Regions from separate parts of the Rhizobium sp. YS-1r genome, predicted to be linked through region 2. Evidence: predicted binding sites of a transcription regulator. Region 2 holds the regulator's gene; each other region holds the start of a gene.

Region 1 (5,896 bases), on a different contig from region 2:
AGGAAGTAGCTCATGAAATTCGGCATGACCTGCGGCACCATGCCGAACCAGGCCCGCTCCACCCAGTTCGCGCCCACGGCCTTCAGGCCTTCCTCCGGCTTCATGTCGGCGTTTTCGATCACTTCGAAGAACAGCTTGCCAAGCGCACCGATGGTGTGGATCGCAACAGCGATCACCGCCGGCAGCGGCCCGAGAGACAGGATCGCCAGGAAGAAGCCGGCGAGCACCACTTCCGGGAAGGCGCGCAGGATTTCCATGAACCGGCGTGCCGTACCGCGTATCCAGACATTGGTGGTCATGTTGCGGGCGGCGAGAAATGACAGGAGAAATCCGAAAACCAGCCCGATCAGCGTGGCCAGAAGCGCGATGTTGAGCGTTTCCGCCATCTTGTAGAAATATTCGGGTATGTAGATGCTGCCGGTCACATATTGGCGGCCCTCCACATAGTCGTATTTCATGCTGCCGTCGTAATAGGGCGATGGAAGGTCGAATAGCGCCCGCCAGATTTCCATCCCGTCCCGCGGTACGAGCTCGCCGACGAAGTCGAAGAAATGCGGCAGCCGGTCGAAGAACTTGCCGGCATTGGTCTCGTTGGCGAACCACAGCGAGCCTGAAACCGTGATCAGCAGGATGACTGCGGTCAGCACGGTATAGAGGCGGCGCTGGCCCGCAAGCTGCTGCCAGTGGCGCTCGACCATCAGCCCGTTGTCGGTCAATCGCGGCTGCGATACGGAAGTCGGCATATGCTTTCCCTGATCCCGGCAGGCAAGATAAGGCCGTCGAGCGGATATCCGTTCGACGGCCGCTTCATCGGGCTTTATCAGCCGCCGATCGTTGCCTTGCGGGCGTCGACGATAGGCTTGTAGAAGTCGGCATTCACTTCGGCGAAGCCGGTAAAGTCACCGCCCTGAACGGCGGAGAAGCAGGCCGGATCGGCCTTCGGCAAATCCATCATGAACTGCTTGAACTTGGCCTTCATGTCGGTGTTCATCGACGTGCGGACGACGACCGGGCCGTTCGGGATGAGCGGCGATTTCCAGAGCTCGACGAGGTCGTCCATGTTGAGGATGCCCTTGTCGACCATCTTGCGCAGGTTGCCGGACGAATAGCCGTCCTTGAATTCGCCGACGCCCGAGCCCCAGGTCGTGCCGGCAGCAAACGTGCCCTTGACGACTTCGAGAACGAGGTTCTCGTGACCGCCGCCAAAGCCGGTTTCGCTGAAATATTCCTTGACCGGTGCGCCGATGGCTTCCGGAAGGGTAACGGTCGGGATGAGGAAGCCGGACGTGGAGTCCGGATCGGCAAAGCCGAGCTTCTTGCCCTTCATGTCGGAGAGCTTGGTCATGCCCGAATCCTTGCGGGCGACCATGATGGAGTAGTAGCCCATCGATCCATCGGTCTGGACCGTGGTCAGGATCGGCTCGACGGCGGCCGGATTGGCGAGGTAGACCTTCGCATAGGCGGAGGCGCCAAGCTCGGCATAATCGAGCGTGCCGCCGAGCAGGCCCTGAACGACGCCGTCATAGTCTGCGGCCGGGAAGAGCGAGACCTTTTCGACGCCCAGAGCGGCCGGCAGCTTGTCGACCATGCACTGGAAATTGCGCAGGCGGTCGGCTTCATTCTCGCCGCCGAGAATGCCGATGCGGAATTCCTTGAGGTCTTCGGCCGCAGCGGAACCGGCCAGCGCAGCCAATGCTACGGCTGCAAGAAGAGCTTTCTTCAACATGAGTTCATCTCCTGGTTTTCCGGGGTTACCGGAAGCTTGGTTCAGAAAGGGTGCCCTTGACGCGGGCAGACGATCCTGGTGCGGCTCAGGCCCTGGCGGTCGCCAGTGCCTCGATGCCGGCAGATAGCGGCTTGCCGGCGGGGCTTGCTGCGCCGGAAATGTCGATGCTGGTGGATGTCATGGTTTCATCGATGCCGGCACCGTCCCTGTCGGAGCCGTAGATTTCGCGCACTGCCGCCGCCGTCAGCTCCTGCGGCGGACCGTCGAAAACGACATGGCCCGCTGCCATGCCGATGATGCGTTCGCAATAGTTTCGCGCCGTATCGAGCGTATGCAGGTTGGTGATGACGGTAATGCCTTCGCGCTCGTTGATGTCGCGAAGCGCATCCATCACGATCTTGGCGTTGAGCGGATCGAGCGATGCGATCGGCTCGTCGGCGAGCACCATTTTGGGATCCTGCATGAGTGCACGGGCGATCGCGACCCGCTGCTGCTGCCCGCCCGACAGAGTTCCGGCCCGTTGCAGCGCCGTCTGTTCGATGCCGAGACGTTCCAGGGCGGCGATCGCCATGAGCCGCTCTTCCCGGCTGAAGATGTTAAGAAGGCTCGTCACCGTCGAACGGTGATTCAGCCGGCCGAGCAGCACATTGGTGAGCACATCCAGGCGCGGCACCAGATTGAACTGCTGGAAGATCATCGCGCAGTCACGCTGCCAGTTGCGGAGCGCCGCACCCTTGAGCGAGGACACCTCGATCCCGCCAAAATGGATGGAGCCGGAGCTTGGGTCCTGAAGGCGGTTGATCATGCGCAGGAGGGTGGATTTGCCGGCACCGGAGCGGCCGATGATGCCGACCATCTGGCCCTGGGGAATTTCCACGCTCACGGCATTGACCGCGATACGATCGCCAAAACGGCGGGTGACCTTCCTCAGTTCGAACTTCATGCTCTCTTGCCCGTCCAACCCTGTTATACAGTTTCGATTAGCGGCGGTTCATGAAGCCTGAATGTCGGTTTTATGTCGGTATTGTTACAATCTCCCGCTGTTTGTAACGGTTGTGTTACGCTGCATGGCGGGACAGGAATTCTTCCGCTGAAAGTGCACGGAAATCCTCAAGGGCGGCTCTCAATTTCAGGTGGTCCCAATCCCACCAGGCGAGCCTGTCCATTGCCTCGCCGACCGCTTTTGTAAAGCGCTCGCGAATGAGTTTAGCCGGCACGCCGCCGACGATCGTGTAGGGCGCGACATCCTTCGAGACGACCGCACCGGCGCCGATCACCGCGCCGTTGCCGACGGTGACGCCGGGCAGGACGGTTGCGCCATGGCCGATCCAGACGTCATGCCCGATCACGACGCGATGGTCGCGCCGCCATTCAAAGAAGCTTTGTTCGTTTTCCGCGTCGTCCCAGTAATTTGCAGCGCGGTAGGTGAAGTGATGCAGCGTCGCCCGCCAGGTGGGGTGATTGGTGGCGTTGATGCGCACGGAAGCGGCCATGTTGACGAATTTGCCGATCGTCGCGCACCAGATCGACCCGTCCTGCATGATGTAGGAATAGTCGCCGATCTCGGCCTCGTCGATGCGGCAGCGCTCGGAGACCTCCGTATAGCGGCCTAGCGTGGAATTGCTGATGCGGGCGCTTTGATGGATAGCCGGCTCAAGACCAAGCTTCTTGCTCATGCTGCGACTGCCTTTCGGGGAGAGAATTGCGTGACGTCGAGAATGCGGTCTGCCACCGCCTCGCGCACTTCCTCGTCGTGGAAGATGCCGAGAAGGGCCACGCCTTCCCGCTTCTTCCCGGCGATCATCTCGACCACGACCTGCCGGTTGACGGCATCGAGCGAGGCGGTCGGCTCGTCGAGGAGCAGGATGCGGTGGCTGGTGATGAAACCGCGCGCGATGTTGACGCGCTGCTGTTCGCCACCGGAGAACGTGGCGGGCGGCAGCGACCAGAGCTCCTGCGGCAGGTTGAGCTTGGCGAGCAGTTCCGCGGCTTTCCCCCGGGCTTCGGCTGCCGCAACGCCGCGCGCGACGAGCGGTTCGGCGACGACATCGATCGCCGCCACGCGCGGCACGGTGCGCAGGAACTGGCTGACATAGCCCATCGTATGCCGGCGGACATCGAGAACTGTGCGTGGATCGGCACGGGCGATATCGATGAGCCGGTCCTTGTGGTCCACGAGGATCTGTCCGGAATCGACGGCATAGTTGCCGTAGAGCATCTTCAGGATCGAGCTCTTGCCGATGCCCGAGGGACCTCCGAGCACGACGCATTCTCCGCTTGCGACGGAAAAGCTCACGTCGTTGACGACCGGCAGCTTGATGCCGTCGCGCAGGTGCATGGTGAAGCTCTTGAAGACTTCCGAAACGACGAGGGGAGTTGCCATTGGTCTTCTCCTCAGACCTGAAGAATGGAAGAGACGAGCAGCTGCGTATAGGGCTCGCGCGGGTCGTCGAGCACCCGGTCGGTCAGCCCATGCTCGATCACGTGGCCGTCCTTCATCACCATCATCCGGTGCGACAGCAGGCGCGCGACCGCAAGGTCATGGGTGACAACGATCGCCGACAGGCCAAGGTCGTTCACGAGGCCGCGCACCAGGTCGAGCAGGCGGGCCTGCACGGAAACATCAAGCCCTCCGGTCGGCTCGTCCATGAAGACGAGGCGGGGATGGGTGACGAGATTGCGGGCGGTCTTCAGGCGCTGGCGCATGCCGCCGGAAAAAGCGCGCGGCTGGTCGTCGATGCGGTCGGTCGAAATTTCGACGCGGGCGAGCCAGTCGCTCGCCGTCTCGCGGATCTTGCCGTAATGCCGGTCGCCGACCGCCATCAGCCGCTCGCCGACATTGGCACCGGCGGAGACCGTCATGCGCAGCCCGTCGGCCGGGTTCTGGTGCACGAAGCCCCAATCCGTGCGCATCAGGAAGCGGCGCTCCGCCTCGCCCATGTGGTAGAGGTCGCGGAAATTGCCGTCGCGCATGCGGTATTCGACGCTGCCGGTCGTCGGGATCAGCCGGGTCGAAAGGCAATTCAGGAGCGTCGTCTTGCCCGAGCCGGATTCTCCGACGATGGCGAGCACTTCGCCCGGCCAGAGCTCGAAGGAAACATCCTTGCAGCCGATGCGGCTGCCATAGAATTTCGAAACGCCGCTGACTTTGAGGAGGGGGGTATCGGTCATGGCGTATTGTCCTTGAATGCCGATGCGCAAAATTCACCCCCCTCTGTCCTGCCGGACATCTCCCCCTCAGGGGGGGAGATCGACAAGCGGGGAAGCCTTAGTCTCAAATGAGGTCGGGCTTTCTGGCAAACGATGTTTTCGAGAGCTGTCGAGCGAGTGCGCCTATCCGATCTCCCCCCTTGAGGGGGAGATGTCCGGCAGGACAGAGGGGGGTAAATCACCCATCCGGTCATTCTGCTGCCTCTTTGTTGGGCGCCAGCATCGCGCCGGCATGGCCGTGTTCGCGGCGTTCCTCGCAATGGTCGGTGTCGGAGCAGACGAACATGCGGCCGCCCTTGTCGTCGAGCACCACCTCGTCGAGATAGACGCCCTCGGCGCCGCAGAGCGCACAGGGCTGTTCGAATTTCTGGATCTCGAACGGATAGTCTTCGAAATCAAGGCTCACTACGTCGGTATAGGGCGGCACGGCATAAATGCGCTTCTCGCGGCCGGCGCCGAAAAGCTGCAACGCTTCCGACAGATGCATTTTCGGATTGTCGAATTTCGGCGTTGGCGACGGGTCCATGACGTAGCGCCCGGCGACCTTCACCGGATAGGCATAGGTCTTCGAGATGCGGCCGTTATGCGCGATGTCCTCGTAGAGCTTCACATGCATGAGCCCGTATTCTTCCAGCGCGTGCATCTTGCGCGTCTCGGTCTCGCGCGGTTCGAGGAAGCGCAGCGGCTCCGGGATCGGCACCTGATAGACGAGGATCTGGCCTTCGGCGAGCTTCTGCTCGGGAATGCGGTGGCGCGTCTGGATGATCGTCGCATCCTTGGTATGCGTGGTGACGGCGACGTTCGCGACCTTCTGGAAGAAGGCGCGGATCGAAACCGCGTTGGTCGTGTCGTCGGCGCCCTGGTCGATCACCTTCAAGACGTCGTCGGGGCCGATGATCGAGGCGGTCACCTGCACGCCGCCGGTACCCCAGCCATACGGCATCGGCATTTCGCGGGAGG
Region 2 (5,896 bases):
TCGGTCCTTTCCTGCGCGATTGGCTGGCGCAGCCGCTCGGTCTCGGCACCTCTTCGTCTTCGGTGTTGACCGCTGGCCTGGTGATGGGAATCATGATCATTCCCTTCGTCAGCTCGCTCTCCGACGACATTATCAATGCCGTGCCCCAGGCCCTTCGCGACGGTTCCTACGGACTGGGGGCCACACAGTCGGAGACTATCAGACAGGTCGTTCTGCCGGCCGCCTTGCCCGGTATCGTGGGTGCAATCCTGCTGGCGGCAAGTCGCGCGATCGGGGAAACCATGATCGTGGTCCTTGGCGCGGGCGCTGCGGCGAAGCTTGACCTCAATCCTTTCGAGGCGATGACAACGGTCACCGTCAAGATCGTCAGTCAGCTGACGGGCGATACGGAGTTCGGAAGCCCCGAAACGCTGGTTGCATTCGCGCTTGGCCTGACCCTCTTCGTCATAACGCTTGGGCTGAACGTGCTGGCCCTTTACATCGTGCGCAAATACCGGGAGCAGTACGAATGACCGACGTGACCGTATTCGGCAACCCAGCCGTTCCGGCAAAGGGAAAGTCCCTTCTTGCCCTCGATGAACGAACCCGTCGTCGCAACAATGCGGAGGCCCGGTTTCGCCTGATGGGCAAGATCGCCGTGGCGATCGGTATCGTCGCACTGATCGGCCTCCTGCTGTCCATCCTGTCGAACGGCCTGTCGTCGTTCCAGCAGACCTACATCACCCTCAACGTCAATCTCGACGCTGCCGTTCTCGACAAGGCCGGCGATCGCAAGCCGGAGAACATCGCGAAGGTCTCGACCTTCGGATATGCGCCCATCATCGAGAAGGCGCTCCGCGACGCGATGGCGCAGAAGGGCATCACCATCGACGGCATGAACGCAAAGGCCGCCGCCGAGCTGATCTCCAAGGAGGCTCCCGCCGATCTCCGCAGGTTTGTGATGGCCGATCCGTCGGTGATTGGCCAGACCCATTCCTTTGATCTTCTGGCCGCGGGCCGTATCGACGGATATTACAAGGGGCGCGTGACGATGGAGAGCGCGAAGCTCGACCGCAATACGTCCCCCGACCAACTGATGCTGGCGGACAAGCTCAAGGAGGCGGGCATTCTGACGACCCGTTTCAACTGGAGCTTCTTCACGGCGCCGGACGCCTCCGATACCCGGCCTGAAGCGGCGGGCCTGGGGATTGCGGTCATTGGCTCCGTCTATATGATGCTGATCGTGTTCGTCCTGTCGCTGCCGATCGGCGTGGCTGCATCAATCTATCTTGAGGAATTTGCGCCGCAGAACCGCTTCACCGATCTGATCGAGGTGAACATCTCGAACCTTGCCGCGGTTCCCTCGATCGTCTTCGGTATTCTGGGCCTTGCCGTACTGATCAATTTCTTCGGTCTGCCGCAATCGGCGCCGGTTGTGGGGGGGCTTGTTCTGACCCTGATGACGTTGCCGACGATCATCATCGCCACTCGCGCCGCCCTCAAGGCCGTTCCACCGTCTATCCGCGACGCAGCGCTCGGTGTTGGCGCATCGAAGATGCAGTCCATCTTCCATCATGTTCTGCCCTTGGCGATGCCCGGTATCCTGACGGGGACGATCATCGGGCTGGCCCGAGCTCTCGGGGAGACTGCGCCTCTGCTGCTGATCGGCATGGTCGCCTTCGTGCGCGAATATCCCGCCGGTCCGCCGGATGGCTTCTTCGATCCGGCGTCGGCGCTTCCGGTCCAGGTCTATAACTGGACGCAGCGCGGCGACCCGGCATTCGTCGAACGTGCGTCCGGTGCCATCATCGTGCTTCTGGTATTCCTGATCCTAATGAACCTGGTCGCAATCATTCTTCGCCGCCGCTTCGAGCGCCGTTGGTAAAGGGGTGTGTAATGATGAATAATATCTCAACGACGATGACGACGACGCCGACGAAAGCTCCACTCATGAATGAACCGAAGATTTCCGCCCGTAACGTGCAGGTTTATTACGGCGAAAAGCACGCCATCAAGGATGTCAATATCGATATCCGCCCTCGGTCCGTTACAGCCTTCATCGGTCCGTCGGGCTGCGGCAAGTCGACGTTCCTGCGTTGCATCAACCGGATGAATGACACGATCGCCAACTGCCGTGTCGAGGGCAACATATCGATCGACTCGGAGAACATTTACGATCCCAAGGTGGACCCGGTTCAGCTGCGCGCCAAGGTCGGCATGGTGTTCCAGAAGCCGAACCCTTTCCCGAAGTCGATCTACGAGAACGTCGCCTATGGCCCGCGCATTCATGGTCTGGCGCGAAAGAAGTCGGAGCTGGACGATATCGTGTCTTCGGCCCTGCAGAAGGCAGGACTGTGGGGCGAGGTGAAGGATCGTCTCGACAGCCCAGGTACGGGCCTTTCCGGCGGTCAGCAGCAGCGCCTGTGCATTGCGCGCGCCGTTGCCGTCAGCCCGGAAGTGATCCTGATGGACGAACCCTGTTCGGCGCTCGATCCGATCGCCACCGCCAAGGTCGAGGAGCTGATCCACGAACTGCGCGAAAACTTCACGATCGTCATCGTGACGCACTCGATGCAGCAGGCGGCCCGCGTATCGCAACGCACTGCCATGTTCCATCTCGGAAACCTGGTTGAGGAGAACGATACCGACAAGATGTTCACCAATCCGGATGACCAGCGTACGCAGGACTACATCATGGGCCGCTTCGGCTGATCGCCGGTTGCGGGCCCTTTCTGACAATCTGAGGATAAGACCATGTCTTCGACACATATCCTGTCTGCCTATGACGACGAACTGAAATATCTGAGCCGCCGGATTTCGGAGATGGGCGGGCTTGCGGAGCAGATGTGCGCGGATGCAGTGCGGGCACTGGTCAATTCCGATGCCGCCCTTGCCCAGAAGGTGATCTCCGACGATGTGATCCTCGACCATGCCGAGCGCGATATCGGCGACAAGGCGATCGTGACGATCGCCCGCCGCCAGCCGGTTGCGGGCGACCTGCGCGACATCGTCGGATCGCTGCGCATCGCCTCCGATCTGGAGCGGGTCGGCGACCTCGGCAAGAACACTGCCAAGCGGGTGATCGCGGTGCAGGGCACCGGTGTGCCGCGCAAGCTCGCGCGCGGCATCGAGCACCTGTCGGACCTGGCGCTGACGCAGCTGAAGGAAGTGCTGGACGTCTATTCGAGCCGTTCGGCCGAGAAGGCGGAGGCGATCCGCATCCGCGACGAGGAAATCGACGCGATGTACACGTCGCTGTTCCGCGAGCTTTTGACCTACATGATGGAAGATCCGCGCAACATCACCACCTGCACGCATCTTCTGTTCTGTGCCAAGAACATCGAGCGTATCGGCGACCACGCCACCAACATCGCCGAGACGATCTACTACATGACGACCGGCGCCCAGCCGGAAGGCGAGCGTCCGAAGGACGATACGTCGAACACGCTCGGCGCGATCACGGAATAATGGCGCCGAATGACGATGGAATGGTGACGGAGCTAAGACGGAATGCAGCCGAAGATCGCGGTCGTGGAGGATGAGGAGGCGCTGAGCGTGCTTCTTCGCTACAACCTTGAAGCGGAAGGTTATGAGGTGGAGACGATTCTGCGCGGGGATGAAGCCGAGATCAGGCTTCAGGAACGCACGCCGGATCTTCTGATCCTCGACTGGATGTTGCCCGGTGTTTCCGGCATCGAACTCTGCCGGCGGCTGAGGATGCGGCCGGAGACGGAGCGACTGCCGATCATCATGCTGACGGCGCGCGGCGAGGAGAGCGAACGGGTCCGCGGGCTTGCGACCGGCGCCGATGACTATGTCGTAAAGCCGTTCTCGACGCCGGAACTGATGGCGCGAGTGAAGGCGATGCTGCGGCGCGCGCGTCCGGAAGTGCTGTCGAGCGTCCTGCGCTGCGGCGACATCGAGCTGGACCGGGAGACGCACAGGGTGCATCGCAAGAGCCGCGAAGTGCGGCTCGGCCCGACGGAGTTCCGGCTTCTGGAATTCCTGATGGCCGCGCCCGGCCGGGTCTTCTCGCGCTCGCAGCTTCTCGACGGGGTGTGGGGCCACGACATCTATGTGGACGAGCGCACCGTCGACGTGCATGTCGGACGCCTCAGGAAGGCGCTCAACTTCTCCAACATGCAGGATGTCATCCGCACCGTCCGCGGCGCCGGATACTCGATGGAAGGACACTAGGGAGAGCACCGCGATGGGAGCGCGAGTTGTCGTGGTGATCGATGGCGATGAAACGCTGCGCGAAGTGCTGCGGTTCTCCCTTGTCGATGAAGGTTTCGACGTGACGCTGCTTTCGGCGGGCTCCGAGCTGATGGAGCGGTTGGTTTCGAGCCTTCCCGATGTACTGGTGCTGAGTTCGTCCCTTCCGGGGCTGAATGGCATCGAGATCTGCCGAAGACTTCGTACCGAACCAGCAACGATGCGGGTGCCCGTGGTCCTGCTTGTTCCGGCGGAAAGCGAGAGCGACAGGCTGACGGGTCTCGCTGCCGGCGCGGATGACTGCCTCGTAGAGCCATTCCCCTCCGTCGAGCTTGCCATAAGGGTGAAGAACCTTCTTCGCCGCATGCATCCGAATCTTCTGAGCCATATGATCAGGGTCGGAGACCTGACCCTCGACCGCGAAGCACACAGGGTCCACAGGCAGAAGAAGGAAGTCAGGCTCGGCCCCACCGAGTTCCGGCTTCTCGAGTTCCTGATGCGGTATCCGGGACGGGTCTATTCGCGGACGGAGCTGAAAAGGTCGCTCTGGGGTGATGGTGCAACCGTGGACGAGCGCGCCGTCGACGTGCACATCGGTCGCCTCCGGAAGGGCATCAGCCTGGGCAAGGCTGACCAGGTGATCCGGACCGTCCGCGGAGCGGGCTACGCCCTCGGCGACGTCTGAATTTTCTCGCGATCGTTGGAAGGCCTATGCTGCTTTTCTTTAGGGCTTCGCCGAGGGGCCTGCATCTCCTGTTTGTCGTGTCTTGTCAGGCCTGCGAACCACCGAAAGGTCCAGCTGCTGGTCTTGTTGCTCTGTAGCGGGCGAAGGCGATCGCTCCGAACAGGCCGACGGCCGCCGCGCCTCCCAGAATGCTGATCGATACTGCCTGGCCGACCCCCCAAGTTCCCAGCATGACAGCGAACGCAAAGGGGGCAAGTGCTGAGGAAAACTGGCGTGCGGCGGTCACCCAGCCGAGCCGTGCGCCATAACCGTGCCTTCCGAAAAGCTCCAGTGGAAGCGTTCCCCCGACGATGCTTGCGAGCCCCGATCCCAGACCGAACAGGATCGCGAATGCGATGAGACCGGGGAGCCACGGACTTGTCGCCATCAGGACGATAAGGGCGACGGCGAGCAATCCCGCGGAGATCACGGCGAGCACCGTCTGTGACAAGCGCCCTCCGAAGATCATGTTCAGGAGGCGGCTGGCGACCTGCGAGGGACCGAAGAGGGTGGAGACCATGAGGCCTGCCGTGCCAAGCCCAAGTGCTGTCAGCAGCGGAACCATGTGGACCAGCACGGAGGCCAGCACGAATCCTTCCAGGGCAAAGCCCGCAAGCATCAGAATAAAGACGCCACTGAACGCGGGGCCGGCTTCAGGCTGAACGGCCATCGCTCCGGATTGATTTACTGATGCCCGTGGTTCGGGCACGTCGCGGGGCAGTCTCCCGACCCACCAATGGATCGGAAGGCACACGGCGATATTCAGGATCGCGAAGACGAGGTAGATCTCACGCCAGCCGAGATAGTCATGCAGTGTTGCCGTGAGCGGCCAGAAGAGCGTTGATGCGAATCCCGCGATCAGCGTCAGATGGGTTATGCTGCGCTGTGGCTTGCTGCCTCCAACCTGCACGATCGCTGCAAATGCCGTGCTGTAGAGAACGAAGCTGGAGGCGATCTCCATTGCGACGAGTGAAATAC
Region 3 (5,896 bases), on a different contig from region 2:
ATGCGGCCTTCCGCAAAACCGGAGACGGTGCTGGAAATCAAGGCGCGCGTCGTGCCAACCAGCGGATAGCCGGCGAAGGAGTCCCCGAAGCCCACGGGCGCTGCCCAGGCGACCCGCGAATCCTTCGAGAGCTTCGCCAGGACTTCGCCCGGCATCAGCGGCAAGGGAGCGGGCTGGAGGAAAACGGAGGACAGGACAAGCTGGGTTTCGCTCCCCGCCGCGCCGATGACGAGGTCGAACTTGTCCGCCGCCCGGGCACTGCCCAGACGCAAAGCCCGCTCTTGCAGCGTGACGGTGACGCCCAGCGCCGTCGCAAGCGCCACGAGGAGTATCACGACGGCGGCACCGGCCCAGAGACGGCGCAGATCGGACAGGATGAAGCGAATCATGCCGCCACCTCTTCACGCATGCTATCGGCGACGATACGTCCGGCACGGAGGGTGAGGCGACGATCCAGCCGATCGGTCAGGCGTTGGTCGTGTGAAACTACGATCAGCGTACTCTTCGTCTCCGCTGCCATGTCGAGCAGCAGCCGGCCGACGGTCTCGCCCGCCTCCGCATCCAGACTTGCAGTCGGTTCATCGGCAACGATCACGCCCGGCTTGCGCAGAAGCGCGCGGGCGATCGCCACGCGCTGCATCTCGCCGCGCGACATCGTCTCGATCTTCTGATCCGGCCGGGAAAGGCCAACGGTCTTCAACAATTCATGGGCCCGGGTGACCATCGCCGCATCGGCGACGCGCGCAAGCCGCGCCGGCAGAAGCACGTTCTCAACGGCGGAAAGGCCCGGGAACAAGTGGAAATCCTGCATGACGAGGCCGACATGCTCAGCCCGCCAGCGATCGCGCGATGTTTCCGAGAGCCGAGCGATATCTCGCCCGTTCCAGACGACCTTGCCGGTCGTAACCCGTTCCAAACCGGTAACGACATTGATGAATGTGCTCTTGCCGGAACCGGAGCCGCCGGTCACGGCAACTCGATCTCCGGGAGAGAATGCCAGGGAATCTATCCGAAGGACAGGGCCATCCAGCCCGGGAAACGACTTGATCAGGCCATCAATATGCAACGAAAGCATGTTCAGACCGCCTGGTATGCGGCGTCGCGGATTCTCAGGCGACTGACGAACCCGGTATCGGGATCGGTCCATGAGCCGACCTCAAGCGTGCCGCGCACCTCGATCGTCTCGTTCGGCTGTGTGAAGGTCTGTTTGCGGTTGAGGTAGACGACGACGATATTGTCGGGCCAATCGGAATCGGACGAACAAAAGGGGCAGATGGACATGGGCACTTCGGTCAGCACGAAAAATTGCGCTTCTGCTTTCAGCGGTGGCGCCATGAAGCCGCGCATCGCAACCGGCTTTCCGGCAAGCTCCTTTACCTTTTCGGAGAATTCGAGCCCCAGAACGCTGATCTTGCCGTAGAGCTCATCAAAGGTCAGGTCATCGGAAGCTTCGCCCCTGCCCCCCATCATCAACAATGGCAGACCGGCCACGAAACCCAGTGTCCGACGGCGGCTCAATTGCGCCCCAAACGACTTTTTCATGCCGCTCTCCCTCAATCCAGATCACGTTACTTATCTTCTTCTTTCCGACCGGCAAAGCAAGCGGCCAAAGGAAGCGGCAGGCGGCACGCCAAATGGGCATGCCGCCATTGCCATTCTAGTTCGTCTGCTTCACGCCGAGCGCGAAGGCGTCGGCGAGGACCTTGTAGACGTCGCTCTGCTCCATGTAGCCCTTGAAGTTCTCCGAAGCGGGACCGGTTGCCTGCAGCACCACGTCATCGACCGTATGGGCGCCCGAGCTCGCATCCTTCGGCAAGTTGCCCTGGACGAAGACTGCGCCGGGAACATCCTTGTACGCCTCGTTCGCGACGTATTCCTTCTTGTCGTTCTGAACAGCCGGGCTGAACGGACCGTCGAGCTTCGGGCGGAAGGTCTCGTAATGGTCCGGATAGTTGCTGACGAACATGGCAAGACGCTTCGTCACGTCGACGCTGTCCGGATAACCGTCCTTGTTGGCATCGACATAGTTCGGGAAGCCGCGCACGCCGACCTTCTCGCGCATTTCGGTTCCTTCAGCATCATCGTCGATCATGCCCACAATGGTGATGCCATGCGTATGGTCGCCGGTCACGACGAGCAAGGTATCCGGGTTCCTGGCGACGAAATCCTTGGCCACACCGACCGCCTGATCGAATTCGATCGTGTCAACGACCGCACGTTCATTGTCGAGGGGATGCGTCATCTTGTCGATGTTGGCGGCCTCGACCATCAGGAAGAAGCCTTCCGGGTTCTTCGAGAGCTGATCGATCGCCGTCTTCGTCATTTCGACGAGGCCCGGCTGATTGGGGAACTTGCCGACGGTGCCCTTCTTGAGGATTTCCCGGTCGAGGGCCACATCCATGTTGCCGGTATGGAAGAGGCCGAGGATCTTGTCCGCGTTCGTGGCGGCGGCCAGTTCGTTCTTGTCGGTCGCAAGCTTGTAGCCTGCATCCTGGAACATCTTGATATAGTCCTTGTCGTCCTTGCGCTTGGAGCCATTCGTCGCCTGCGGAAGGAAATAAGCGGATCCGCCGCCAAGAATAACGTCCGGCTTCACGTCGAGCATCATGCCGACGATCTCTGCCTTGTCGTCGCGGCGACGGGTATGTGACACGATGGCTGCCGGCGTTGCATCTTCGATTTCCGAGGTAGCAACGATGCCGATCGACTTCTTCGTCTGGCGGCGCAGCGCCTCGCCGATGGTCTCGACGCGGGGATCGTCCAGGGTATCCGCGGTGCGATCGGCGTAGACGCCGAGCGAATTGATGGCACCCTTGTGCCCGGTCATGTAGGCCGACATGGTATTGGCGCTGTCGGTGGTGATCGAGTCGGCTGCCGAGGTGCCGATGAAGGCCATGCGATCGAGATCGTCCATATTGAGGCGGCCGTTGGCCTTGCCTTCGGTCATCCCCTTGGACATGAGGCGAGCGGCAGTCCGGTGCGCCACGGAAAGACCGTCGCCAAGCATGAAGATGATGTTCTTCGCCTTCGGGGTCGTACCGGTGTTATAGACGTTCCAGGTAACGCTCTTCGTTTCGGAGCCTGCGGAAACCTCAACCTTGTAGTCGCCTGCATTGGCAATCGTCAGACCGCGCAGGATGACGGCAGAGCCGGCAACCTTGTCCTTCACCTTCTCTTCGGCGACGAACTGGACATCCTTGCCGAGAACGGCCTTGTAGTCCTGGCCATTGACGGTGATCTTGACGTCCTCCGGCTTCACGACGCTGCTGAACTCAACCTTGAAGTCGAAAGGGGAGCCGGCGAGGATCGTCGCACGATCCAGCGGATAGACGGTAGCGGCCTGGGCAGCACCGGCGAGTGCGGTCGAAACGACCAGGGCAGCAAAAAGCTTGCGCATAGTAAACCTCACGAAAAGTTCAAAAGGGAAGGCGAGGATTGCTATATCGGCGGCCCGTGACACGCACGTGACGTTATCGCCATATCGTTCGGCAGACCCGGACGAGTCCGTCCGACGCAACAACGTGTCGATCAAAGGGTATCGGAGGAGAAGGCTAAAAATAGAAAAGCCTGGCGCGGGAGGAGGATGCGCCAGGCTTTAAACTTGATCGACAACTGGGAGGAGGAGGTGTTGTCGATCCGTATCAAGCGACACTGGGAGGAGGAGTGCGTCGCTCGATGCCCATTGATATAGGATAATCGATTAAGCGTGCCAATCCATTCTGTTGCAATGCAGCAATGCATTGAGCGCAAAGCTGAGCATTTGCTCAGGCTTGAACTTCTCGCTCGGCAGCAGGCTTTTCGGCGGTCCGGGCCTCCCCCTCCCGAAGATGACGGTATCCTTGGCGAAAAACGTGGTCTATAGCGGATGGCCGAACATAGGCGACGGAGACGGACATGGCAGAGATTCGATATCATGAAGGCGATATTCCGGCGGCTGATGCAGCCCGCTACACGGGTGCTATCGCCATCGATACGGAAACACTCGGCCTCGTTCCGCGCCGCGACCGGCTCTGTGTCGTGCAGCTTTCGCCGGGCGATGGCTCCGCCGACGTGATCCGCATCGCTGCAGGCCAAAGAGAAGCGCCGAACCTTGTCGCCATGCTTGCCGATCCATCCCGGCAGAAGATCTTCCACTACGGCCGTTTCGATATCGCCGTTCTGTTTCAAACATTCGGGGTGACCACGACACCCGCCTTCTGCACCAAGATCGCCTCGCGCCTGACACGTACCTATACCGACCGGCACGGCCTCAAGGACAACCTCAAGGAACTGCTCGATATCGACGTATCGAAAGCGCAGCAGCAGTCCGATTGGGCTGCAGAGGTACTCTCGCCGGCGCAGCTCGAATATGCCGCTTCCGACGTGCTATACCTGCACGCACTGCGCGATAAACTGAACGAGCGGCTCGTGCGCGACAACCGCCTCGAGTTTGCCCAGGCCTGTTTCGACTTCCTACCGACCCGGGCAAAACTTGACCTGCTCGGTTGGGAAGAGACGGACATCTTCGCCCACAGCTGATGGAACGGCGTTTCCCAGAACGTCCTCAGGCGCATGAGACGGGGCCTTATCTCGAACCGCTGCGCCTTCTCGTTCGCGGTGCGCTGGCGCCACTTCCCTGGTGGCTTTCCGAGTTCATCCTTTTCGGGCTGAAACAGGCCTGGGCCTGCCTGTTCGCGGCGATCATGCTCACCCTGCTGCTCGTCACCAAGTTCGTCTGGCAGCCGGACTGGGCGCTTTACCGCTACGATTTCCTGTTCATCGCTGCACTGGCAATCCAATTCCTGTTTCTGCGCTTCAGGATGGAAAGCTGGGACGAGGCCAAGGTGATCCTAGTCTATCACGTCACCGGCACCGTCATGGAAATCTTCAAGGTGCATATGGGATCATGGGCCTATCCGGAACCCGCGATCATTCAGATCGCCGGCGTGCCGCTGTTTTCCGGCTTCATGTATGCCTCCGTCGGTTCCTTCATGGCCCGCACGATCCGCATCTTCGACATGCGTTTCACCCGCTATCCGCCGATGTGGCTCACCGGATTGCTGGCGATCGCGATCTACGTCCATTTCTTCAGTCATCACTACCTGCCGGATCTGCGTTATCTTCTGTTCGCAGCAACTGTCGTCGTCTTCCGGCGCGTCGACATCCATTTCACGATAGACCGGACGACACTGCGTATGCCGCTGGTCGTGGCAGCGTTCCTCTCATCCGCCTTCCTGTGGGTTGCGGAGAACATCGGCACGCTGACCGGGACCTGGATCTATCCGACGCAGAAGACCTGGCATGTGGTTTCATTCGGCAAGCTCGGATCCTGGTACCTGCTTCTTTACGTCAGTTTTGTGCTGGTCACGCTGGTCCTCAAGCCGCGGCCTCCAACTCTCGTTGGGACAAGTCCTAATCAGCCGGCAATAATTCGTTAACCTTCGAAACCTATCGTCGCCTCCGGCATATCTCTCAATGAGACCGGATAATCGGGCATGTTGCTTCCAACACAGCAGACCTACGGACTTGCGGCAACCAACGTGATGCAATCGATGCTCGACAGCATCGAGGAACAGCGCAAGGAAGAGGAAGCCGAACGGTCCGGCAAGGAACGCGATCCGGTCACGGAGGCGCGGGTCAGCGCCAGCGAGGAGGCCAAGCGCGCCAGGGAGAAGATTACCTCCGCGCTGTTCGGCACCAACCGCACAGATCCCAACGAATTGAAGATCGATCTCATCGACCGCCTGGCCAAGAAGCTCGGCCTCGATACCGACGAGGCCCGCTCGAACTATCGGCTGGGCGAAGCGCTTGAAGATCTGCTCAAGCCGATGGATCTGAGCCAGATCAGCAAGTTGGAGGAGGATCTCGGGCTCAAGGATATCGGCATCTCCATCAAGACGCTGCTGGCGGCAATCCA
Region 4 (5,896 bases), on a different contig from region 2:
AGATTTTGTTGATGAGGGGGTAAGCCCTACCTCCAATACATGTGTCGCCTCTCATCCAGGTGAGACTCGCTAACTTAAGGTTCCGCCCTTGACCGTCGTCATCCTCATTGGAATGGCCGTCATCGTTTTCCTGACATCGCTGCTTTCGGGGATTTTCGGAATGGCGGGCGGGCTGATCCTGCTTTGGGTGCTGCTCTTCCTGTTTCCCGTCGGGACCGCAATCGCCATCCATGGCGTCATCCAGATGGTGTCCAACGGCTCGCGCGCCTGGTTCTCCCGCGCCTATATCGACTACAGGATCCTCGGTATCCTCGGCCTGGGCCTCGTCATATCGAGTATCATCCTTTTGATCGTCGACTATCAGCCGGATATCATCGTCGTATCGATCGCGATCGGCCTGATGCCGATCCTCGTCTGGCTGCCGGTCTCGAAGCTGCAACTCGATGCGTCCAAGCCTCACCACGCCCTCATCTGCGGGTTGATCGCCGGAGCATTGACCGTGGGCGTTGGCGTTTCCGGTCCGACGATCGACATCTTCTTCATCCGAACGATGATGGACCGGCGCAAGGTAATCGCCACCAAAGCCGCGGTGCAGGTCGCCTCGCATGCAACAAAGGTGGCGTTCTACTGGAACGCGGCAACCGCACTGCCGCCGACCGACTGGATCTCGATCCTGATCGCCGCGCCAATCGCCATCCTCGGCACGCGCGCTGGCAACGACATCCTGCAGAGAATGACGGATCAGAATTTCCGCGCCTGGACGCGCTGGATCGTCACCGGCATCGGAGCCGTCTATTTCACCCAAGGGCTGCTGAAACTGATCTGACTTTGCCGGGACCTGTGGAGGAAGGTGTGGCATGCCCACAATCGCCGCTGACAAAGCCGATCAATTATCCGGTCCTCACCCCTTCGTGACTTTCTCTTGAGGGGGCGGGACGGTTACCTTCCGCCATCCGATCCTCCAGGCCATTCGATTGTTCTTGATCACCAGGGGCAATCGTGGATAACAGTTGCCCTGATAAAAAGGTCTGCCACCCATGCTGTTCCGTCTCCGCTCCATTATCGTGCTTGCGGGCCTGCTTTATGCGGGCGTCGCTCCGGCGGGGGAGGTAAGGGCGCCGAAGGGCGTGGTCGAACTTTTCACGTCTCAAGGTTGTTCCTCGTGCCCTCCGGCGGACGCCACTTTAGGTGAGCTGGTGGCGCAGGGCGATATCATCGCGCTCTCCTATCACGTGGACTATTGGAACTATCTCGGCTGGACCGACACGTTGAGCTCGAAGGAAAACACCGAGCGGCAATACGGCTATGCCAAGACATTCGGCCGCAGCGGCGTTTATACGCCGCAGGCGGTCATCAACGGTCGGGATCACGTCAAGGGCAAGGATCTCTCCATCATAAACGGCAAGGTGAAGGAACTCCGCGAGACGGACAAAGGGCTCATCGTACCGGTCACGGCTGCCATGCGCGGCGACGAGATCGAGATCGAGATCGGCGGAGGCAAGGGGCAGGCCGATGTCGTCGTCGCCTATTTCACAAAACGTCAGCAGGTGGAAATCACAAAGGGCGAGAACAGCGGCAAGACCATGGACTACTGGCACAGCGTCTATGACGTGCAGTCGGTCGGGACGTGGAACGGCCAGAGCATGAAACTCACGCTGCCGGGCAAGCTGATGGGCAAGTCCAAGAAAGACGGCTGCGCAATCCTGTTACAGACGTCCGGTCCGGGTGGTGAGCCGGCGGCAATCCTCGGCGCAACGATCCTGATGGCCGGCCGCAAGAAATACTGACCGCGAAGCGGTTCGTCGGCTCACTGTGCTTTTCGGAATAAGGTGTCGGCGGCCCGGTCCAGGAACATTGGGGGGCTGGGGGTAAGGGTCAATGCACCAGACCGGGCCATATGGCGCTGAAATCGCGCCAACCAACGCGGAGCAATCTCGCTTCGAAATCGGGCACTGTTTTGTTCGAAATGGGGCAAGAATAAAAACGTATGAACGCGCATGAGGCTGGCTTCGGCCCGGGGTTGATTTTTTAAGGCTCTCGGGCACACTGTCACATCTCCGACATCTAGTGATTTGGGAGCCTTGATGACCGATCAGCCGGAATTGCCCGGGGGAGAAAGATCCCAGGATGCACCCGTCGTCGTCAATCTCAGCGAATACCGGCAGAGCCGCGATCCCGTTCCGGTGACGTTTCATCGGCGCGAGCTTGACGCGATCTTAAAAATCTACGGCCGCATGGTCGGAGAAGGGGAGTGGAAGGATTACGCGATCGATCACCTCAAGGATCGGGCGGTCTTTTCCATCTTCAAACGGTCGGGCGAGACGCCGCTCTTCCGGATCGAGAAGAATCCCAAACTGGCCAACAAGCAGGGCGCCTACTGTGTGCTCAATACGCACGGTATGATCCTGAAGCGCGGCCACGAACTGCCGCAGGTCCTCAGGGTCTTCGACAAGATGCTGAAGCTCATCGACTGATCTATTCGGTGAAGAGCGTCCCGGGATAAACAGCCGGGTCGGGGCTCGCCGTGGCACCTTCGCCCAGTGCAATCTGCATCATTACCGTGTCCAACCATCTGCCGTGCTTGAAGCCGGTGCCCTTGAGCGTGCCGGTCAGTTCGAAGCCGAGGCTTTGATGCAGCGCTACGGAAGCCGGGCTCGCGCCACCGATGACGGCCACCATCTGCCGGAAGCCGAGCGCGGTGCAACGGGCGAGCAGTTCTCGCAGAAGCGCCTTTCCGACGCCCCGGCCGCGGGCCGCCGGAGCGAGGTAGATCGAATCCTCCACCAGCCAGCGATAGGCGGGGCGGGTCCGGAAGGCCGAAGCGTAGGCATAGCCGAGAAGCGTGCCTTCCTCATCTTCGGCGGCGATATAGGGATAGGCCCTGGCCCTGATCGCCTCGTAACGGCTCGTCATCTCGGCCTGGTCGGGCGAGATGATCTCGTAACTCGCGGTGCCGTTCAGCACGCTGTCGCGATAGATTTCGGTGATGGCTGGAAGATCGGCTTCTGTGGCGTCGCGGAGGCGGAAGGTCATTGGCGGGCGGGTTTGTGGAAGGTGACGATCGAATCTATGCCGAGGCGCGCGAGCGGGCAATAAAAAAGCGGCCCGCAGGCCGCTTTTTCAGTTCTTGTTCCACGCCGTTATTCTTCGCGATTGCCGAGGAACTGCAGCATGAACATGAAGAGGTTGATAAAGTCGAGGTAGAGCGTCAGGGCGCCCATGATCGCCTTGCGGCCCATGACTGCGACCTCGTCACCATCATAATACATTTCCTTGATCTTCTGCGTATCGTAGGCGGTAAGACCTGCGAAGATCAGGACGCCGATCACCGAGATGGCAAAGCCCATCGCAGAGGACTGCAGGAAGATGTTCACGATCGAGGCGATGATCAGACCGAAGAGGCCCATGATCAGGAACGAGCCGAAGCCGGACAAACTCTTCTTGGTCGTGTAGCCGTAAAGCGACAGGGCGCCGAACGAGGCCGCGGTGACGAAGAAGGTCTGGACGATGCTCTGGCCGGTGAAGACCAGGAAGATCGAGGACAGCGACAGGCCCATCAGCGCGGCATAGATCCAGAAGGTCATCTGCGCAGCCGGGACGCTCATCTTATGGACGCGGAAGCTCAGGAAGAAGACCATCGCCAGCGGAGCCAGCATGACCACCCACTTGAGCGGAGAAGCATAGAGAAGCTGGGCGAAGGCCGGATTGGAAACCGCCAGAGCGTAGGTGCCATAGGCAGCTACACCGGTGATCGCCAGACCGAGAGCCATCAGGTTATAAACCCTGAGCATGTAGGCGCGAAGGCCTTCGTCGATCATGGCACCGGATTGGGCGCGGGTCTGCGCCATTCGGTTCTGGTAGTTGTTGAAGTCAGCCATTGTTTCCTCTTTAAGCTCCGGAATTATTCACGGTGTCGGGCCCCCTTTTTCAACAGACCCAGGCGCCGCTGCGGAGCTCCAGCAAGCCTGCTGTCAATATGATGTGAGATCGATTTACATACAAGAGGCGTGAGAAGCGAAAACGCAAACCAAAGCGGCGATTTAGCAACCTATGGGACGCTTTGACAGTAATTTGATCCGAGAGTTAACGGAAAATGCTACCGATGCTTGAATCAGAGCTCCCGAAGGACCGGCGCGGCCTTTTGGCCGAGGATGCGCCAGGTGCCTGCAAGCCCGATTCCGACCGTCAGGACCAGTGAGACAACGAGCGTGACGACTGCGACATCGGGCAGGAAGGCCGACGGTATCTTCATAATGCGGCTCACGACGAACCAGGCAGAGATGCCGCCGGCGAAAAGGGCGAAGACGGCGGTCGCGGCGCCCAGGATCATGTATTCGTAGCTGAAGGCGCGCATCAGCATGTTTCGCGTACCGCCGAGGGTTTTCAGGATGACCGCATCATGGGTGCGGGCCCGGTTGCCCGCGGCGAGGGCGCCGGACAGAACCAGGACGGAGGCGATGAGCGCGACAGCCGCTGCAGCGCGGATCGCCGTCGCCAGCTGACCGACGAGCCGGTCGACAATGTCGATCGCGTCCTTCACCCTGACGCTGGTGATGGTCGGATAGGCATTGGTCACGGCCCGGAGGATAGAGGCCTCCTGCTGAGCCGTGGCGGAGGGATCGGTCAGCGTGGCGAGCCAGGCATGCGGAGCGCCGCGGAACGTATTGGGCGAGAAGACCATCACGAAGTTGATGGAGAGCGATTCCCATTCCACCTGGCGTAAATTGGCGACGCGAGCCGTGATGTTGCGGCCGAGTACATTGACAGTGACGGTGTCGCCGAGCTTCAGGCCGAGTTCGCCGGCTTCTTCCGCCGAGAAGGAGACGAGCGGCTCGCCGGAGTAATCGGCCGGCCACCACTCGCCTGCCGTCAACGTCGAATTCTCGGGCAGCTTTTCCTCGTAGGTGATGCCGCGGTCACCGCGCAGCACCCAGCGTCCGGCGGGCGGCACATTCATCTGCGTCACGTCCTGACCGTTGAAGGCAAGAATGCGGCCGCGCAGCATCGGCACCTGGGTCACTTCTCCTTCAGGCATCTGCTGTTTCAGGATATTCAGGAAACCATCCCGTTCGGCCCCCTGAATATCGACGAAGAAGAAGTTCGGCGCCTGCCGGGCGATCTGGCCTGTGAGCTGCCGGCGCATGTTGCCGTCGATCAGCGCCAGCGTCACGAGGAGGGCAAGACCGAGACCCAGCGACAGGACGACGGAGGGCGTGAGAGCGCCGGGCCGATGGATATTGCCGATCGCAAGCCTCAGGGCCGGCGAGTTCACGCGCGGGCTTCTTCTCGCGAGGGTGGCAATGAGGACGGCGACGAGACGAAGCAGAATGAAAGCGCCTGCCACCGCGGCCAGGAAGACCGAGGCGATGAACCTATCCTCGGCCGAGGCGATCGAAAGCGCGGCCAGCGCGGCCAGCGCCAGACCCGCGGCGATAATATAGGGCCAGGAGGGCAGGCGTGTGTTGTCGAATGTCTGTTCGCGGAAGAGCGCTGTTGCGGGCACTTCACGCGCATGACCAAGCGGCAGTATCGCGAAGGCGAAGGTGATCAGAAGGCCGAAGAGAGCGGCGAGCGCCAGCGCCGACGGATAGAAGGTCGTCTCCTTCGGTATGGGCAGAACGCCTTCCAGGAATTGCAGCGCAACAAAAGGTGCGACTGCACCGATGACAAGCCCGATGACGATGCCGATCCCGGCAAGAGCCAGGATCTGGATGAGATAGATCAGAGTCACGACCGGAGCCGGTGCGCCCAAGCACTTGAACGTCGCGATCGTCGTGCGCTTCGCATCGAGGAAGGCCCGTACGGCATTGGCCACACCCACGCCGCCGACGATCAGGGCGGTCAGTCCGACGAGCGTCAGGAATTGCGAGAAACGGTCGACATTCTCGGTCAGCGA

Evidence for each region. Region 2 encodes PhoB, which activates phosphate uptake and scavenging genes when phosphate is short. Its sites were predicted from a motif close to TGTCATNNANCTGTCAT; they were not measured.
Region 1: phnC (phosphonate ABC transporter ATP-binding protein) is a predicted target of PhoB. The motif match lies at 2,731-2,747, and genes of this name have one in related genera.
Region 3: JL39_RS14460 (alkaline phosphatase) is a predicted target of PhoB. The motif match lies at 3,454-3,470, and genes of this name have one in related genera.
Region 4: JL39_RS24035 (DUF2794 domain-containing protein) is a predicted target of PhoB. The motif match lies at 2,048-2,064, and genes of this name have one in related genera.

What each region holds. Positions count from the first base shown of each region.
Region 1 covers NZ_JPYQ01000019.1:22,923-28,818, reverse strand. The annotation lists gene phnE (phosphonate ABC transporter, permease protein PhnE) at 1-743, opposite strand, end outside; gene phnD (phosphonate ABC transporter substrate-binding protein) at 821-1,726, opposite strand; gene phnC (phosphonate ABC transporter ATP-binding protein) at 1,812-2,669, opposite strand; gene JL39_RS14160 (DapH/DapD/GlmU-related protein) at 2,785-3,402, opposite strand; gene phnL (phosphonate C-P lyase system protein PhnL) at 3,399-4,109, opposite strand; gene phnK (phosphonate C-P lyase system protein PhnK) at 4,121-4,897, opposite strand; gene JL39_RS14145 (alpha-D-ribose 1-methylphosphonate 5-phosphate C-P-lyase PhnJ) at 5,127-5,896, opposite strand, start outside.
Region 2 covers NZ_JPYQ01000012.1:34,255-40,150, reverse strand. The annotation lists gene pstC (phosphate ABC transporter permease subunit PstC) at 1-512, shown strand, start outside; gene pstA (phosphate ABC transporter permease PstA) at 509-1,864, shown strand; gene pstB (phosphate ABC transporter ATP-binding protein PstB) at 1,900-2,691, shown strand; gene phoU (phosphate signaling complex protein PhoU) at 2,734-3,447, shown strand; gene phoB (phosphate regulon transcriptional regulator PhoB) at 3,490-4,176, shown strand; gene JL39_RS11315 (winged helix-turn-helix domain-containing protein) at 4,190-4,879, shown strand; gene arsK (arsenite efflux MFS transporter ArsK) at 4,965-5,896, opposite strand, start outside.
Region 3 covers NZ_JPYQ01000019.1:84,886-90,781, forward strand. The annotation lists gene JL39_RS14445 (ABC transporter permease) at 1-389, opposite strand, end outside; gene JL39_RS14450 (ABC transporter ATP-binding protein) at 386-1,075, opposite strand; gene JL39_RS14455 (hypothetical protein) at 1,078-1,542, opposite strand; gene JL39_RS14460 (alkaline phosphatase) at 1,658-3,397, opposite strand; gene JL39_RS14465 (ribonuclease D) at 3,895-4,518, shown strand; gene JL39_RS14470 (DUF817 domain-containing protein) at 4,518-5,417, shown strand; gene JL39_RS14475 (hypothetical protein) at 5,475-5,896, shown strand, end outside.
Region 4 covers NZ_JPYQ01000055.1:259,492-265,387, forward strand. The annotation lists gene JL39_RS24025 (sulfite exporter TauE/SafE family protein) at 89-826, shown strand; gene JL39_RS24030 (thioredoxin family protein) at 1,038-1,787, shown strand; gene JL39_RS24035 (DUF2794 domain-containing protein) at 2,085-2,474, shown strand; gene JL39_RS24040 (GNAT family N-acetyltransferase) at 2,476-3,033, opposite strand; gene JL39_RS24045 (Bax inhibitor-1/YccA family protein) at 3,141-3,878, opposite strand; gene JL39_RS24050 (ABC transporter permease) at 4,112-5,896, opposite strand, start outside.